3 regions of the Streptomyces sp. NPDC104367 genome follow, and region 3 is predicted to be linked to each of the others. Evidence: riboswitches for the same ligand, from Rfam matches in the RefSeq annotation. Region 3 holds a riboswitch; each other region holds the start of a gene.
The links. Region 3 has a riboswitch for S-adenosylmethionine ahead of ACZ619_RS13725 (ABC transporter substrate-binding protein). Riboswitches for the same ligand answer to the same signal wherever they lie in the genome.
Positions count from the first base shown of each region.

Region 1 (5,619 bases), on a different contig from region 3:
GTCTCCGCCCGCTCCTCCGCCGGCACCACCAGCGCCCGCGCCAGCGCCTCCGCGGTCCCCCCGATGTCGTACGGGTTCACCACCACCGCGTCCTCGCCCAGCTCCTCGAACGCCCCGGCCTCCCGCGAGAGCACCAGCACGCACCCCTCGTCGGAGACCACCGGGACCTCCTTGGCGACGAGGTTCATGCCGTCCCGGATCGGGTTCACCAGCGCCACGTCGGCCAGCCGGTACGCCGCCAGCGACCGGGCGAAGTCGTCCTTGACGTGCAGCACGACCGGCGTCCAGCCCGCCGTCCCGTACGTCGAGTTGATCTCGTCGGCGACCCGTCGCACCTCGGCCGTGTAGTCCCGGTACACGGCGAGGTCCTGCCGCGAGGGGTACGCGAACGCGACGTGGACCACCCGCTCCCGCCACTCGGGGTGGTCGTCGAGCAGCTGCCGGTACGCCAGCAGCCCCCGCACGATGTTCTTCGAGAGCTCCGTGCGGTCGACGCGGACGATGGTCTTCCGCCCTTCCCCGATCTCCGCCCGCAGCGCCGCCATCCGCTCGTCCACGTCCGGCTCGTGCGACCGCTTGCGCAGGAAGTCCGCGTCGGCCCCCAGCCCGTGCACCCCGATCCGGGTCTCCCCGGCCGCCGGGATGCCCGGCCCCAGCACGGCGTGGCAGCAGTCGACGAACGCGTCCGCCCAGCGCCGGGTCAGGAACGCCGCGTGATCCGCGCCGAGGATCCCGCTCAGCAGCTCCGCCGCGATGTCGTCGGGGAGCAGCCGGAAGTAGTCCGGCGGGGCCCAGGGTGTGTGCGAGAAGTGGCCGATGCGCAGGTCCGGGCGGAGCCGGCGGAGCATCCGGGGGGCCAGCGCCAGGTGGTAGTCCTGGATGACGGCGACGGCCCCCGGGGCCGCCTCCTCGGCCAGCGCCTCGGCGAAGGCGCGGTTGTAGGCCTCGTACGCCGCCCACTGCCGCCGGAACTCCGCGTCGAAGACCGGCTCCAGCGGGGTCTGGTACAGCATGTGGTGCACGAACCACAGGACCGAGTTGGCGATGCCGTTGTACGCGTCGGAGAACACGTCCGCTTCGATGTCGAGCATCCGGACCCGCTGCCCGCCGGTGTCCGCCTCCGGCAGCAGACCGCCCCCGGCCCGGCGCACCGCCTCGCGGTCGCCGTCGCCGAGGGCCGCGCACACCCACACCGCGTTCGCGTCGGGGCCGATCGCCGACAGCCCGGAGACCAGCCCGCCGCCGCCCCGCCTGGCGTGCAGCGCGCCGGCCGGGTCGTCGTGGCGCAGCTCGTACGAGACCGGGCCGCGGTTGGACGCGACCAGCACATCGGCACCGTCGGAGGAAGCGATGGGGGAAGCCATACGCGTCAACCTAGCCCGGCCCGGAAACGCTCAAACGTACTGCTACGCCCGATGAGCGGCCGTATACGGACCGCACGTCGAAGTCACGCCACCCGGCGCTCGGCGTACTCCGCGATCTCCACCATGGGCGGGCGCTCCTCCGTGTCGACGGAGTAGGTGCGCGGCTCGAAGCCGTCCTCGCCCCGCTCGAACTGGGTCAGGGACGGGCGGATCAGATGGCCGCGGGCCAGCCGCAGCTGGGCCGTGCGGTAGATCGCCGCGGACATCCGGCCGAGGGCCTGGCCGTCCTGGTGGCGGTGCTTGCGGACGCCGACGTCGACCTGGGCCAGGGCGTCCAGGCCGGCCAGGTGCAGGGCGTCGACCAGCATGCCCAGCTCCACGCCGTAGCCGACCGGGAAGGGCAGCTGCTCCAGCAGCGAGCGGCGGGCCGCGTACTCGCCGCCCAGCGGCTGCACGAATCCGGCCAGCTGCGGCCAGTGCATGTTCAGCAGCGGGCGGGCCATCAGCTCGGTGACCCGGCCGCCCTGCCCGGCCGCACCGGCCAGCGGGCGGTCGTACATAGCCTTGACCAGGTCCACGTCCGGGTCGGTCAGCAGCGGGCCGACGATCCCGGCGACGAAGTCGGAGGAGAACTCCTTCAGGTCGGCGTCGACGAAGCAGACGATGTCCCCGGTGGTGACCAGCAGCGAGCGCCACAGGACCTCGCCCTTGCCGGGGACGGCGGGGATGCGCGGGAGGATCTCGTCGCGGTGGACGACCCGCGCGCCCGCCGCGGCGGCCACCGCCGCCGTGCGGTCGGTGGAACCCGAGTCGACGACCACGATCTCGTCGACGAGCGGTGCCTGCCGCACGAGGTCGTGACGGATGATCGCGACGATGTCGCCGACCGTCTCCTCCTCGTTGAGCGCGGGCAGCACGACGGAGACGGTCTGACCCGTGCGCTGCTTCGCGGCGAGTATCCGGTGCAGCGGACGGTCGTTCACGGCCCAGGAGCGGGTGGCCAGCCAGCGCTCGACTTCTTCCAGCACAGTCAGCGGCTCCTCACTGTCACGATCACACTGCGAGGTGTGATCCATCTCGCGGTACGGACGACTATCTCAACTGTCCTGGCCTTCGGTTACAGTCTTGAACAACGCCGATGACCATCGCATGTCGGAGGGTCACCCGGCGCCCACAACCACATACAGCTCATCCAGAGGGGCAGAGGGAAACGGCCCGATGAAGCCCCGGCAACCCTCCAGTCGGTACTCGTGTTCACAGCGAGGCTCCCGGCTTGGGAAGGTGCCAAATCCGTCTCACGGCGAGATGCGTCGTGAGGAAGATGAGGAGAAAGGGCCTCGCCTCACATGGCTGCGCAGACTGTTGCACCCGATTCCCCGAAGACCGTAGACCTGGGCCCCGCCACGGCGCTTTCCTGCCGGGAGTGCGGTCACCGCGTCCCGCTCGGCCCGCACTTCGCCTGCGAGGAGTGTTTCGGCCCGCTGGAGATCGCGTACGACTTCTCGGACTACGACACCGAGCAGCTCCGCGAGCGGATCGAAGCGGGCCCCTCGAACATCTGGCGCTACGCGCCGCTGCTGCCCGTCCCCGCCGACGTGGCCACCAAGCCGAACATCAACCCGGGCTGGACCAAGCTCGTCAAGGCCGACAACCTGGCCAAGGAGCTGGGGGTGACCGGCGGCCTGTACGTGAAGGACGACTCCGGCAACCCGACGCACTCCTTCAAGGACCGTGTCGTCGCCCAGGCCGTCGAGGCCGCGCGCGCCTTCGGCTACACCACGCTCTCCTGCTCCTCCACCGGCAACCTGGCCGGCGCGGTCGGCGCCGCCGCCGCCCGGGCCGGCTTCCGCTCCTGCGTGTTCATCCCGCACGACCTGGAGCAGGGCAAGGTCGTCATGGCCGCGATCTACGGCGGCGAGCTCGTCGGCATCGAGGGCAACTACGACGACGTGAACCGTTTCTGCTCCGAGCTGATCGGCGACTCGGCCGGCGAGGGCTGGGGCTTCGTCAACGTGAACCTGCGGCCGTACTACGCCGAGGGCTCCAAGACGCTGGCGTACGAGATCTGCGAGCAGCTCGGCTGGCAGCTCCCCGACCAGCTGGTCATCCCGATCGCGTCCGGCTCGCAGCTCACCAAGGTCGACAAGGGCCTCCAGGAGCTGATCAAGCTCGGGCTCGTCGAGGACAAGCCGTACAAGATCTTCGGCGCCCAGGCGGAGGGCTGCTCGCCCGTCTCCACCGCGTACAAGGCGGGCCACGACGTGGTCCGGCCGCAGAAGCCGAACACCATCGCCAAGTCGCTGGCGATCGGCAACCCGGCCGACGGCCCCTACGTTCTCGACATCGCGCGCCGCACCGGCGGTGCGGTGGAGGACGTGAACGACGAGCAGGTCGTGGAGGCGATCGAACTGCTCGCGCGGACCGAGGGAATCTTCGCGGAAACCGCCGGCGGAGTGACGGTTGGAGTCACCAAAAAGCTCATTGAGAATGGGCTCATCGATCCGACGAAGTCGCTTGTCGTACTCAACACGGGCGATGGACTGAAGACGCTGGACGCAGTCGCGGGTACCGGACTCACGGCGACTATTCGACCGAGTCTCGAGTCGTTCCGTGAGGCCGGGCTGGCCTAGCCGGCAGTAATAAGCAGGCAGCCGCTCTAATCCGGAGGTTTATAACGTGAGCGTCACCGTTCGCATCCCCACCATCCTGCGCACCTACACCGGTGGTCAGGCCGAAGTCAGCGCCGAAGGCGGAAACCTCGGCGAGGTCATCGCCGACCTGGAGAAGAACCACACGGGAATCGCCGCCCGCGTTCTCGACGACCAGGGCAAGCTGCGCCGGTTCGTCAACGTTTACGTCAATGACGACGACGTGCGATTCGAGCAGGGTCTGGAGACCGCCACCCCGGCCGGGGCCGGCGTCTCCATCATCCCGGCCGTCGCCGGTGGCTGACCCAGCCCTGACGCGGCCCTGACGCCGCCCTGACCGTCCTGACGTGGGGTCGGCGGGGGTTGACGTGATGGCCGAATGACCGAACATTACCTTTGGTAACGGCCATCACCGAGTGTTCATCCGATTGCCCCCTCCGCGAGAGAAGCGGAGGGGGCAATTCTGTGTGGTTGAGCGCGGTACAGTTGGGGAACGCGCTCCCGATCTCCGGGTCGGAGGCCCCGTATTGATACCGCGGGCCCGGCAAGAAGTAGCCAAAGTGTGCGCGTTAAATGCGGCTTTTGTGGCCTTTACGGGGCCCGACTTGCCCTGAATTCCGCCGAATTCTCGCTACATTCCGGACCCCTTCCGTCCAGAATTCTCGTCCGATTGACCTGTTGCAGACGGCAGTTGGGCAGATACATTCGGCCGCGGTCGACGCGTTCCGGCGCACGCCCCCAACCATTGGGGGGTGAGGTCTGACCCGGATCCGCGAAGTGTGGATCTGTGCAAGGGCCAGTAATAGGGGAGTTAGGCATGGCTCAGGGCACCGTCAAGTGGTTCAACGCGGAGAAGGGGTACGGCTTCATCGCGGTCGACGGTGGTGCGGATGTTTTCGTCCACTACAGCGCGATCCAGATGGACGGGTACCGCACCCTGGAGGAAGGTCAGCGAGTCGATTTCGAGATCTCGCAGGGCCAGAAGGGGCCGCAGGCGGACATGGTCCGGCTGGCGACCAGCTGAAGCACGCGCCGACTGACAGCGACGTTCTTCTGTACAACTTCGAAGGGCTCGTGCCTCCCGGGGCACGAGCCCTTCGGCATGCCCGGGAGGGGGCTGACTCCGCGGGCCCGATCCCCGGGAGGCGCTTGCACTCGCCTACCCCGAGTGCTAATCATTGGCGTTAGCACTCTGAAGGTGAGAGTGACAAAGAAGGACCGGGTCGGTGAGGCCCGCAGGCCGGGTGGGGAAGGAACCACGAGGCATGTGAGCCGTCCGTCGCGGGCGCGGGCGCGGTCCGAAGGAATCACCCCCAGTCCTGGAGGGACCACTTCACATGGCCAAGATCATCGCGTTCGACGAGGAGGCGCGGCGCGGCCTCGAGCGCGGCATGAACCAGCTCGCGGACGCCGTCAAGGTGACGCTCGGCCCCAAGGGCCGCAACGTCGTCCTCGAGAAGAAGTGGGGCGCCCCCACGATCACCAACGATGGTGTGTCCATCGCCAAGGAGATCGAGCTCGAGGACCCGTACGAGAAGATCGGCGCCGAGCTGGTCAAGGAAGTCGCCAAGAAGACGGACGACGTCGCCGGTGACGGTACGACCACC
Region 1 is NZ_JBVJND010000051.1:34,461-40,079, reverse strand. It holds gene ACZ619_RS42905 (alpha,alpha-trehalose-phosphate synthase (UDP-forming)) at 1-1,364, opposite strand, end outside; gene ACZ619_RS42900 (glucosyl-3-phosphoglycerate synthase) at 1,448-2,392, opposite strand; SAM riboswitch class I at 2,550-2,692, shown strand; gene thrC (threonine synthase) at 2,711-3,994, shown strand; gene ACZ619_RS42890 (MoaD/ThiS family protein) at 4,041-4,316, shown strand; gene ACZ619_RS42885 (cold-shock protein) at 4,830-5,036, shown strand; gene groL (chaperonin GroEL) at 5,350-5,619, shown strand, end outside.
Region 1: another riboswitch for S-adenosylmethionine. It lies ahead of thrC (threonine synthase); the one in region 3 lies ahead of ACZ619_RS13725 (ABC transporter substrate-binding protein).

Region 2 (5,619 bases), on a different contig from region 3:
AGCAGGCTGTCGGAGTAGAGGCCGTCGAGGAGCCGCTGGCAGTCGGCGGCGGCGGCCTCGCCGCTGAGGAACTCGGCCTTGTCGACCTTGCCCACCAGCATCTGGTTGCGCCAGGTGGCGGCGTCGTTGGCCAGCTGCCAGTCGTCCTCGATGTCGGCGGGCGTGATCAGCGCGGCCTGGGCGCCGGCGCCGGTGAGGGCGGGGGTGCGGGACGGGGCCGGGGAGCGCTCGGCGGCGGGGGTGACGGCCGCGGCCTCGGGCGAGCCGCTGTCGTCCGCGCAGGCCGCCGTGGCGAGCAGGATCCCCGCCGTCAGGGCCGGGGTGAGAACACGCACGGGTCGGGACGGACGGGTCATCGCGACTTCCTCCTCGGGAACGCGGTACGTCCCTCCACGCCACCATCCGCCACCTGCGCCGACCAGCCCGCGCGGGCCGTTCGGGTGACCGTCCCGGCGTCGGGTCCCGCTGTCGGCGCCCAGCGTCGGCGCTGGGCTCACCGCTCCGGTGCCGTGATCCGCACGTGCCGGCCGCCGCAGCGCGGGCAGACCGCGTCCGTGAGCGGCGAGCGCACCGCGCGGCCGGCCTCGTCGACGTACTCCAGGGTGCTCTGGAGCTCCGGGTCGGCGACCGGGTCGGTGAAGAAGACCGCCTGGAAGGTGGCCCGCCACGCCTCGCCGCAGTCCCGGCAGGTGAACACGAACGTCTCGGGCACGGCCCCCGGCACCGCCCCGGCCCCCGCAGGCTCGCTCATCCCGTCCGGCTCCCGTCGCTGACCCCGTCCTTCCAGCGGACCTCCCCGTCCGCGCGGCGGCAAGTCGGAGGGCCGGTGTCCCAGGGATGGACGCCCTCTTGACGTGGGGCGGTGGGCGATCGACACTCCGGATGGGAATCCTAGTGAAAAGGTAGGGAAAGATGGGTCGCCTGCGGACGGTCGGCAGTCAGTGCCGGGAGAGCCGTACGCCGTACCCCGCCCTGCTGCTCACCTCCCGTCTGCACATCGACCTGCAGCGCGTGTGCAGCGCCATCGGCCGCAGACGTTGACCTCCCGCCGCCCACCGACGAACGCTTCCGCCGCGCGTACGTCCGCGCGCCCGCACCCGGGGAGACACATGTCCATCACTCCGCTCGCCGCCCTCCCGTCCGTCCGGACCACCCCCGGCTTCCGGGGCCGCATCGGCCGGGACGCGCGCAGCGGCCACTACGCCGTGCCGCGCCGCTACCGCCTCCACCTGTCCACCGCCTGCCCCGCCGGCCTGCGCATCGCCGTCGGCCACAGCCTGCTGGCCCTCGACGACTGTTGTCCGGTCACCTTCCTGCCCGCCGTCCCGGACCGCCCCGACGGCAGCCACTCGGCCCTGCGTCCGCTGTACGAGGCGAGCGCCCACCACTACACGGGACCGGCCCTGGCCCCGGTGTTCAGCGACGCCTGGTCCGGACGCATCGTCAGCACCCACGGCCCGGACATCCTGCGCGACCTCGACCGCTACTTCGGCGACGGGGTCACCCGGCTCTACCCGTGCGGCACCGAGTCCGAGATCGAGGCCGTCGAACAGCTCTGCGCCGAGGGCATCGAGCGGGCCGCGCAGCGCGCCGGCAGCGAGGGCGGCGACCCGGAGGCGCTGGAGACGCTGCTCGCCACCCTGGCCGTCCTGGAGCGCCGGCTGGCCGATGTGGAGTTCCTGGTCGGCGGTCGACTGACGGCTGCGGACGTGGAGTTGTGGGTCACCCTGGTGCAGCTGGACACCGTGCACCGCAACCACCTGGACGCCTCGGCCGTGCACCGCATCGCCGACCACCCGGTGCTGTGGGCCTACGCCCGGCGGCTGGCCGCGCACCCGGCCTTCGGCGCCCATCTCGACCTCGACGGCATCGCCCGCCGCCACCACGCCCGTTGCCAGGGGCTGGAGGCAGCCGGCGCCGCCGTCCAGATCCTGGACTGGGTGGGACACGCCGCCGACGGTCCCGCAGGTGAGAGCGGTCAGAACCGTTCCGCCAACTGGACAGGCGTTGACATTCCTTCGGGCAACTGAGTTACTTGCGGACAAGAACGGTCAAGAGCGTCAGCGTTCAAGCCCTGGCTTGCTGACCGGCAACCCTCCGATCGCGGTGGGGTGCCCCAGGTGACGACCCGACCGGATGACGTTTCGGTAAGCGCGAGGCCCACGGGCCTGAACAACAGTGACGGGTGACGGACATGTACGCAGCTCCCAGGACGGCCCAGCGCCGCTCCCAGGGCTGCGTACAGCCGTATGCGAGCCCGCTCGTCGTCGACCGCGCCGTCGACCTGCTCCGCGTCAACAGCGCACTGTGTAGCGCGTGTACCGCACCGGGCTGTGCCCGCTGTCGGGTCTGACCGGTCCTTCCGGCCTCCCGGCCCGCACCCAGCAGCACCTCTCCCCGCCGCACACCGCCCGCCCGGTGTGACCTCGTCCGCCCAGTCCCCGCGTCCCGCGCGTCCCCGCGCCCCGTGCCGCGCCGTGCCCGAACACGGCCCGGCCGCGGCCGTCCGCCCGTGGGAGGCGGGTTTCCGACATCGCCGGAGTCCGTCATGAGTGAACCCCCAGGCGCCACCATCGCCGCCCCCGAGGCGCCGAGCACGGCTGATGAACCGTCAAAGTTGCTGACCGCACAGCGAGTTCAGCCGCTGCGCAGGCCGGGGCGGTGGATCGCCACCGCCGTCGTCCTGGTCCTGGTCGCCCAGTTCGCGCACGGACTGGTGACCAACCCGTTCTACCAGTGGGACCGCTGGGCGTACTGGTTCCTGCGCCCGGCCATCCTCGACGGACTGGTCATCACCCTCGAAGTCACCGCCTACAGCGCGGTCCTGGGACTGCTCGGCGGCATCCTGCTGGCCCTGGCCCGGCTGTCCAGGAGCCCGGTGCTGCGCGCGGTCAGCTGGACCTACGTCTGGGCGCTGCGCTCCGTCCCGCTCATCGTGGTACTGCTCTTCCTCTACAACTTCAGTGCCCTGTACAGGACGTTGAGCATCGGCGTCCCCTTCGGACCGGCCTTCTTCTCCTTCGACGAGTCCAAGCTCGCCACCGACATGGCCATCGCGGTCGTCGGCCTCAGCCTCAACGAGGCGGCCTACGCCGCCGAGGTGGTCCGCGGCGGCATCCTCTCCGTGGACCAGGGCCAGCACGAGGCGGCGGCCGCCCTCGGCCTGCCCAAGGGCTACCAGTTCCGCAGGATCGTCTTCCCGCAGGCGCTGCGCTCCATCACCCCGAACTACGTCAACCAGCTCATCGGCCTGATCAAGAGCACCTCGCTGGTCTTCTACGTCTCGCTGCTCGACCTCTTCGGTTCCGCGCAGAGCATGGGCTCGACCTACCCCGGCGACATCGTGCCGCTGCTCCTGGTGGTGACGGTCTGGTACCTGATCCTCACCAGCGTCGTCTCCGTGATCCAGTTCTACGTCGAGCGGTACTACGCCCGGGGCGCCACCCGCGCCCTGCCGCCGACCCCCTTGCAGAAACTGCGGGGCGGCCTCGCCGACCTGCGCGCACGCATCCGCCGGGAGGCCGCCGTATGAGCACCACCGACACCCTGGACACGGCCCCCGCCGGCCTGGAGATCCACGACGTCCACAAGTGGTACGGCGCCCACCGCGTCCTCGACGGCGTCGACCTGACGGTCCGTCCCGGCGAGGTCACCGTCATCCTCGGCCCCTCCGGTTCCGGCAAGTCCACCCTTCTCAGGGTCATCAACCACCTGGAGAAGCCGGAGATCGGCTACGTCAGCGTCAACGACGAACCGATCGGCGTGAAGCGGCAGGGCGAGCGGCTGAAGGAGCTGAGCGAGCGCGCCATCCTGGCCCAGCGCGGCCGGATCGGCTTCGTCTTCCAGAACTTCAACCTCTTCCCGCACCTGACGGTCCTCGACAACGTGGCCGCCGCCCCGGTCGCCACCGGAAAGCTCACCAAGCCCGAGGCCCAGCAGCTGGCCAAGGACCTCCTCGAACGCGTCGGCCTCGGTGAACGCGTCGGAGCCTACCCGCGGCAGCTGTCCGGCGGGCAGCAGCAGCGCGTCGCCATCGCCCGCGCCCTCGCCCTGCGCCCCGGCGTCATCCTCTTCGACGAGCCGACCTCCGCGCTGGACCCCGAACTCGTCGGGGAGGTCCTCTCCGTCATCAAGGACCTGGCCACCAGCGGCACCACGCTCGTCATCGTCACCCACGAGATCGGCTTCGCCCGCGAGATCGCCGACCGGGTCGTCTTCATCGACGGCGGGAAGATCGTCGAACAGGGTCCGCCCTCCGAGGTCCTCGACAAGCCGCAGCACGAGCGGACCAGGGACTTCCTCAGCAAGGTCCTCTGACCCGCCGTACCCCAGACCTCCCCCACGCCACCGCCCTCATCACCCGCAGCGACAAGGAACGGCCATGTCTACCCACATCACCCGACGCAGCCTGATCAGAGGCATCACCGCGGCCACCGCCGTCGCCTCCCTCGCCACCGGGCTCGCCGCCTGCGGGGGCGACAGCGACGCGGCCACCACCGCCGACGCCAAGACCGGCGAGGTCGTCGTCGGACAGGTCTCCAACGGTGCCGCCACCCGGACGGCCATCAAGGTCTCCGAGGTCAAGTCCATCAGCGCCGAGCTGCCGGCTTCCGTGAGGAAGAGCGGCAAGCTCGTCATCGGCGAGGGCGCCCTGCCCGCCGGGCTCCCGCCGCTGGCCTACGTGGGCAGCGACCAGAAGACCCTCACCGGCACCGAGCCCGACCTCGCCCGTCTGGTCGCCGCGGTCCTCGGGCTCGAACCCGAGGTCAAGAACTTCACCTGGGAGAACATGTTCGTCGGCATCGACAGCGGCAAGGTCGACGCCGCCTTCTCCAACGTCACCATCACCGAGGAGCGCAAGAAGAAGTACGAGTTCGCCTCCTACCGCGAGGACAACCTGGCCTTCCTCGTGCCGAAGAAGAGCACCTGGAACTTCGACGGCGACTACGAGAACCTCGCCGGCAAGACGGTCGCCGTCGGGTCCGGCACCAACCAGGAGAAGATCCTCCTGGAGTGGCAGTCGAAGCTCGCCAAGGAGGGCAAGAAGCTCACCGTCAAGTACTTCCAGGACAGCACCAGCACCTTCCTGGCGCTGGACAGCGGCAAGATCGACGCCTCCTTCGGGCCCAACCCCGGCTTCGCGTACCACAACCGGCAGACCGCGGGGAAGCCCAACGCCACCCGCACCGCGGGCACCTACTCCGGCGCCGGCGCCGGCCTCCAGGGCCTGATCGCGGCCACCGCCAAGAAGGACAGCGGCCTCGCCAAGCCGCTCGCGGACGCCATCAACTACCTGATCGAGCACGGGCAGTACGCGAAGTGGCTCAAGGCCTACAACCTCTCCGACGAGGCCGTCACCAAGTCCGAGGTCAACCCGCCCGGCCTGCCCCTCGACAACTCCTGACTCCCCGTCGAGAACACGTCCGCCGGCCCAGAAAGGACTGCGCCTCCGTGACCGTCCAGACCGACATCCGCGGAGGCGGAGCCCCCCTCACCCCCGACACCGCACCCCTCGACAACGCCGTCTGGTCCGCCCTCACCGGCCCGCACGCCCACCTCGCCGAGCGGTTCGGCCGGGCCGCCCGCTACCCCGACGACGTCTACGCCTACGCGGCGCTC
Region 2 is NZ_JBVJND010000001.1:201,521-207,139, reverse strand. It holds gene ACZ619_RS00910 (hypothetical protein) at 1-356, opposite strand, end outside; gene ACZ619_RS00905 (hypothetical protein) at 494-751, opposite strand; gene ACZ619_RS00900 (putative leader peptide) at 913-1,041, shown strand; gene ACZ619_RS00895 (glutathione S-transferase C-terminal domain-containing protein) at 1,110-2,030, shown strand; SAM riboswitch class IV at 2,050-2,160, shown strand; gene ACZ619_RS00890 (amino acid ABC transporter permease) at 2,549-3,532, shown strand; gene ACZ619_RS00885 (amino acid ABC transporter ATP-binding protein) at 3,529-4,317, shown strand; gene ACZ619_RS00880 (transporter substrate-binding domain-containing protein) at 4,382-5,404, shown strand; gene ACZ619_RS00875 (GNAT family N-acetyltransferase) at 5,452-5,619, shown strand, end outside.
Region 2: another riboswitch for S-adenosylmethionine. It lies ahead of ACZ619_RS00890 (amino acid ABC transporter permease); the one in region 3 lies ahead of ACZ619_RS13725 (ABC transporter substrate-binding protein).

Region 3 (5,619 bases):
CCCAGGCCCGGCGGGATCGCGGTCCACCAGATGCCCGAAGTGACGTCGGCGACCGCGCGGTTGAGGTCGTAGCCCCACTCGGCCGCGGAGTTGGGTTCGATGCCGAAGCCCAGGAAGCCGAGGCCGGCGAGGGTCAGGATGGCCTCCGACGCGTTGATCGTGAAGATCAGCGGGAGCGTGCGCACCGAGTTGCGGAGCACGTGCCGGGTCATGATCCGCCACGGCCCGGTGCCGATCACGCGGGCCGCGTCGACGAACGGCTCGGCCTTCACCCGGATCACCTCGGCCCGCACGACCCGGAAGTACTGCGGCACGAAGGACACGGCGACCGAGCAGGCGGCCGCGCCGAGACCGCCCACGAGGCTGGAACGGCCACCGCTGATCACGATCGACATGACGATGGCGAGCAGCAGCGGCGGAAACGCGTACAGCGCGTCCGCCAGCCCCACCAGCAACCGGTCCGTCCTGCCGCCGAGATAGCCGGAGACCAGCCCGAGCAGGGTGCCCGGCACCACCGACAGCAGCAACGCCGCGAGGATGATCAGCAGCGCCGTCCGGGCGCCCCACACCGTCCGGGACAGGACGTCGTAGCCCGAGACGGTCGTGCCCAGCGGGTGCGCGCCGCTCGGTGGCTGCTGCGAGCCGAACAGGCCGCTCACGTCACGCAGTTGCGCGTATCCGTGCGGGGCGGCCAGCGGTCCCAGCAGCGCCGTGAGAACGAACAGGCCCGTCAGGAGCAGACCGGTGAGCAGCATGGCCCGCTGCACTCCCGCGCCCGTCCGCAGCCGGGTCGGCAGCCGTCGTAGGAGAACCACGGCCATGGTCAGTACCTCACTCGGGGGTCGATCAGCGCGGCCACGACGTCGACGACGAAGTTCGTCACCGCCACCACGACGGCGAACAGCGCCACGATGCCCTGCACCGCCGGGAAGTCACGGGCCGTCAGATAGTGGGCGAGTTCGTAGCCGAGGCCCTTCCACTCGAAGGTGGTCTCGGTCAGGACGGCCCCGCCGAGCAGCCCGGCGACCTGCAGACCCAGCACGGTGACGACGGGGATCAGCGCGGGCCGGGTCGCGTGGTGCGTGACCAGGCGCAGCGGTGCCACGCCCCGGGAGCGGGCGGCCTCGACGTAGTCGGCGGACAGGGTGCCGATCAGGTTGGTGCGGACCAGCCGGAGCAGGACGCCGGCCACCAGCAGGCCCAGGGACAGCGCGGGGAGCACCGCGTGCCGCAGGACGTCCGCCACAGCGGTACCGTCGCCGCTGCGCAACGCGTCGATCAGGTACACGCCGGTCGTGCTGGTCCGGTCCTGGAGGAACAGCTGCACGCCGGTGCTGGCCCGGCCCGACGAGGGCAGCCAGCCCAGCCGGATCGCGAAGACCAGCTTCAGCAGCAGACCGACGAAGAAGACCGGGGTGGCGTAGGTCAGGATCGCGAACAGGCGCAGCGCCGCGTCCGGCGCCCGGTCGCGGTGGGCGGCCGCCACCATGCCCAGCGGGACGCCGACGGCGAGGGCCACCAGCAGGGCGTAGCAGGCGAGTTCGACGGTCGCGGCGCCGTAGGTGCCGAGCACCCGGGTCACCGGCTGGTTGTCGGTGACCGTGCGCCCGAAGTCACCGGTCGCCAGCGAGCGCAGGTAGTCCAGGTACTGCGTCGCCAACGGCCGGTCGTAGCCCGCCTGGTGGAGCTTGGCCTGGAGCTGGTCGGGGGTGAGGCGGTCGCCGAAGGCGGCGGTGATCGGGTCGCCGGTCAGCCGCATCAGGAAGAAGACCAGGCTGACCAGGATCAGCACCGTGGGGATGATCAGGAGGAAGCGCACCACCAGGTAGCGGGCGAGCCCGTACCCGGCGGCGCCGTCGGCCGCGGTAGCGACGGCGCCGGGGGCCGCCGGTGTCGAGGCGCTCACTTCTTCGCGAGCCCCGCCCAGCGGAACTGGTACGTCGCGTCCAGCTCGTCCGGCACGCCGCTGATGTCGGCGCGGGTGACGATGGCGGTGGAGCCCTGCAGCAGCGGCAGCAGCGGCACCTGCGTGGCGGCCCTGTCCTGCGCCCGCTTCAGCAGCTCGGCCCGCTTCGCGGCGTCCGTCTCGGTCTCCTCCTTCTTGATCAGCGCGCGTACGGCCGGGTCGTCGTAGCCGTTGGCGACCCAGCTGTTGGCCGAGTAGAAGGGGGAGAGGTAGTTGTCCGCGTCGAGGTAGTCGGCGTACCAGCCCAGCTGGTACAGCGGGTAGAGGTGCTTGATCCGGTCCTTGCCGTACTGGGTCCACTCGGTGGACTGCAGGTTCACCTTGAACAGCCCGGTGGCCTCCAGCTGGGTCTTGAGCAGCGCGTACTCGTCGGCCGAGGACGAGCCGTAGTGGTCGCTGTTGTACTGGAGGTTGAGGGTGACCGGGGTGCTCACCTTCGCCGCCTTCAGCCGGGCCGCGGCGGCGGCCGTGTCGGGCCCGCCCTTCTTGTCGCCGTAGAGCGACTTGAAGGAGGGGCCGGCGCCGGTCAGGCCGTCCGGGACGGAGCTGTACAGCGGCTGGTAGGTGTTCTTGTACACCTGCTGGGCGAGCTGGGACCGGTCGACGGAGTCCGCGACGGCCTGCCGGACGGCGAGGGCCTTCTTCTTGTCGGCGTTCTTCGTCCTGGTCCCGTAGGGCTGGGTGTCGAAGTCGAAGACGATGTAGCGGATTCCGTTGCCGGACCCGGTGTGGACCTTGATGTCCTTCTGCTCGGCGAGGTCGTCCAGGTCGGCGGTGGTGAGCGTGCGGTAGACCGCGTCGATCGTGCCCTGCTCGACGTCGAGCTTCAGATTGCTGGCGTCGGTGTAGTACTTCAGCTGCACGTTCTTGGTCCTCGGGGTGCCCAGCCGCCCCTCGTACCGCGCGTTCGCGGCGAAGGACACCAGCGAGTTCTTGTCGTAACTCCGGATGCCGTAGGGGCCGTTCCACGGCTTGGCCGTGACGATCGCCCGGTCGTCGAGGATCTTGTCGGCGGGGAACACCTGCTCGTCCACGACGTAGCCGGCCGCCGTGGACAGCACCTGCGGGAACAGCGTGTCGTTGGCCGACTCGAGGGTGAAGACGACCGTGGTCGGGTCCGGGGCGGCGACCGAGGCCAGGTTGTACAGCAGGGACGACGGGCCGTTCTCGTCGGCGATCTCCAGGTTCCGGTCGAAGCTGAACTTGACGTCAGAGGAGGTCAGTTCGTGGCCGTTGGCGAACTTCAGCCCCTTGGCCAGGGTGACCGTGTACTCCTTGGGCCCGGTCAGCTCGATACCGGTCGCCAGGTCGGGGGAGACGTCCGCGGAGCCGTTCTTCTGCGCGAGCAGGGTCGCGTAGACCTCGCTCTCGACGGTGCCGGAGCCCGCGTCCCACGCCCCGGCCGGGTCGAGGCCGGCGACCTGGTCGGTCGTACCCACGGTGATCGACGTGCCGGACGCCGCGGCGGCGCCGTCCTTGCTGCTGGTGCAGCCGGTGAGCGCCACCAGGAACGCCGTGCCGAGGGCGGTCGCGCCGAGGCCGGACCGCAGGGGTCTGCCGGGGGTGGGGCCGTTGTGCAGTGCCATCAGGTGTCTCCGCTTCCGCGTCAGGGGCGCGTGAGGCAGCCGTGGCACGGGGGAAGCGCCATGGCGTGCGGGATCGCGTGTGAAAGAGGGGGAGGGGAACTCAGCCGGACGGGCGGTGGTGGCGCCGGTCCGCGCAGGGCGGGATCAGCCCGTACAGAGACAGCTGGACACCAGCAGCAGGTCGACATGGCGCCGGGAACACGGCATGAAGGCCGTCGCCATGCCGTCCTCCCGGGTTCTGGCCCGTCCCGGGCCGCTACGAACGCACTTGCAGAAAGAGAAGATCCGCCGAGCCGTCACCTGGGGCACCCCACTGCGTCGAGGGTTGCCGTCCGGCCAGCCAGGGCTTGATCACCGGAACTCGTAGCTCACGCTCACCGTAGATCGCCCGATCTTCCGACGTCAAGACACGCCCGGAACCCGGTGACAGGGGTGAACCACGAGGCGGCCGACCTCTTCTGGGGCACACGGCGCGCCGACGGGACGGCCCCGGCCCGCCCACCGGGGCGGACGGTGGACGCATCGATCCCGGGTGTGCTTTCATCCGCCCATGGAGACCACCGGCCCGGCGCACACCGTGCTGCTCGACCCGTTCTGGGCGGGCCGCCGCGCCGACCAGTTCGACCAGGTCTGTTGCTGACCGCCGTCCGACGGCTCGCGACCTCGTCTCCCTCTTCCTGACCGTTCTCCCCGACTGCCCTCGAACAGCCCGCCGTTCAGCGCGGGTCGCGGAAGGCAGCCGTTCGCCGCCGCCGCGAAGGAACCCCATGGCCCCACCCGCAGCCCTGCCCGTCATCGACATCTCCCGCTTCCGCGCCCCGGACGCCGACCGTGCCGCCTTCCTCGCCGAACTCCGGTCCGCAGCCCACGAGGTGGGCTTCTTCTACGTCACCGGACACGGGATTCCCGCCGCCCTGCGGGACGAGGCGCTGACCGTGGCACGCGCCTTCTTCGCGCTGCCCGAGGAGCGGCGGCTGGAGATCCAGAACCTCAACTCGCCCCAGTTCCGCGGCTACACCCGCACCGGAACCGAGTACACGGCGGGCGGCGCCGACTGGCGGGAGCAGATCGACATGGGCCCGGAGCGCGCGGCGGTGCCGACCGGCCCGGACGACCCCGACTACCTGCGGCTGATCGGCCCCAACCAGTGGCCGTCCGCGCTGCCGGAGCTGAGGGACACCGTGCTGCGCTGGCAGGCGGAGGCGCTGCGGGTCAGCCGCGAGGTGCTGCGCGCCCTCGCGGCCGCGCTGGGCCAGGACGAGGGCTACTTCGACCAGTGGTTCGACGACGAGGCCGCCGTCCATGTGAAGATCGTGCACTACCCGCCGCGCACCGCGGAGGACGCCGACCAGGGGGTGGGCGCGCACAAGGACTACGGCTACCTCGCCCTGCTCCAGCAGGACGACGTCGGCGGACTCCAGGTGCAGCGCGAGGACGGCGGCTGGATCGACGCGGTACCGGTGCCCGACGCGTTCGTGTTCAACATCGGGGAGATGCTGGAGATCGCCACCCAGGGCTATCTCAAGGCCACCCGCCACCGGGTCGTCAGCCCCGCATCCGGCGTCCACCGCTACTCGATCCCCTTCTTCCTCGGCCCGCGCCTCGACGCGGTCGTCAAGCCGCTGCACCTCCCGCCCGAGCTGGCCGCGCTGAGCCGGGGCGTCACCGACGACCCCGACAACCCGCTGCTCGCCGCCTTCGGCGAGAACGCGGTCGTCGGCTGGCTCCGCTCGCATCCGGGAGTCGCCGAACGCTGGTGGTCCGACGTCCTGGCCAGGCGGGAGGAGGTCCGATGAGCACCCTCGACCGGGGCTTCGAGACACTCCAGGTGCACGCCGGAGCGGTCCCCGACCCGGCCACCGGCGCGCGGGCCGTGCCCGTCCACTCCACCGCCGGCTACGTCTTCCGCGACACCGCGCACGCCGCCGAGGCCTTCGAACTCGCCGACCTCACCACCCACGCCTACACCCGGCTGTCGAACCCGACCACCGCGGTGGCCGAGGAACGCATCGCGGCCCTGGAGGGCGGTTCGGCGGCGGTCGCCGTGGCCAGCGGCCAGGCCGCGAC
Region 3 is NZ_JBVJND010000007.1:344,361-349,979, forward strand. It holds gene ACZ619_RS13715 (ABC transporter permease) at 1-821, opposite strand, end outside; gene ACZ619_RS13720 (ABC transporter permease) at 824-1,906, opposite strand; gene ACZ619_RS13725 (ABC transporter substrate-binding protein) at 1,903-3,552, opposite strand; SAM riboswitch class IV at 3,812-3,921, opposite strand; gene ACZ619_RS13730 (isopenicillin N synthase family dioxygenase) at 4,320-5,348, shown strand; gene ACZ619_RS13735 (O-acetylhomoserine aminocarboxypropyltransferase/cysteine synthase family protein) at 5,345-5,619, shown strand, end outside.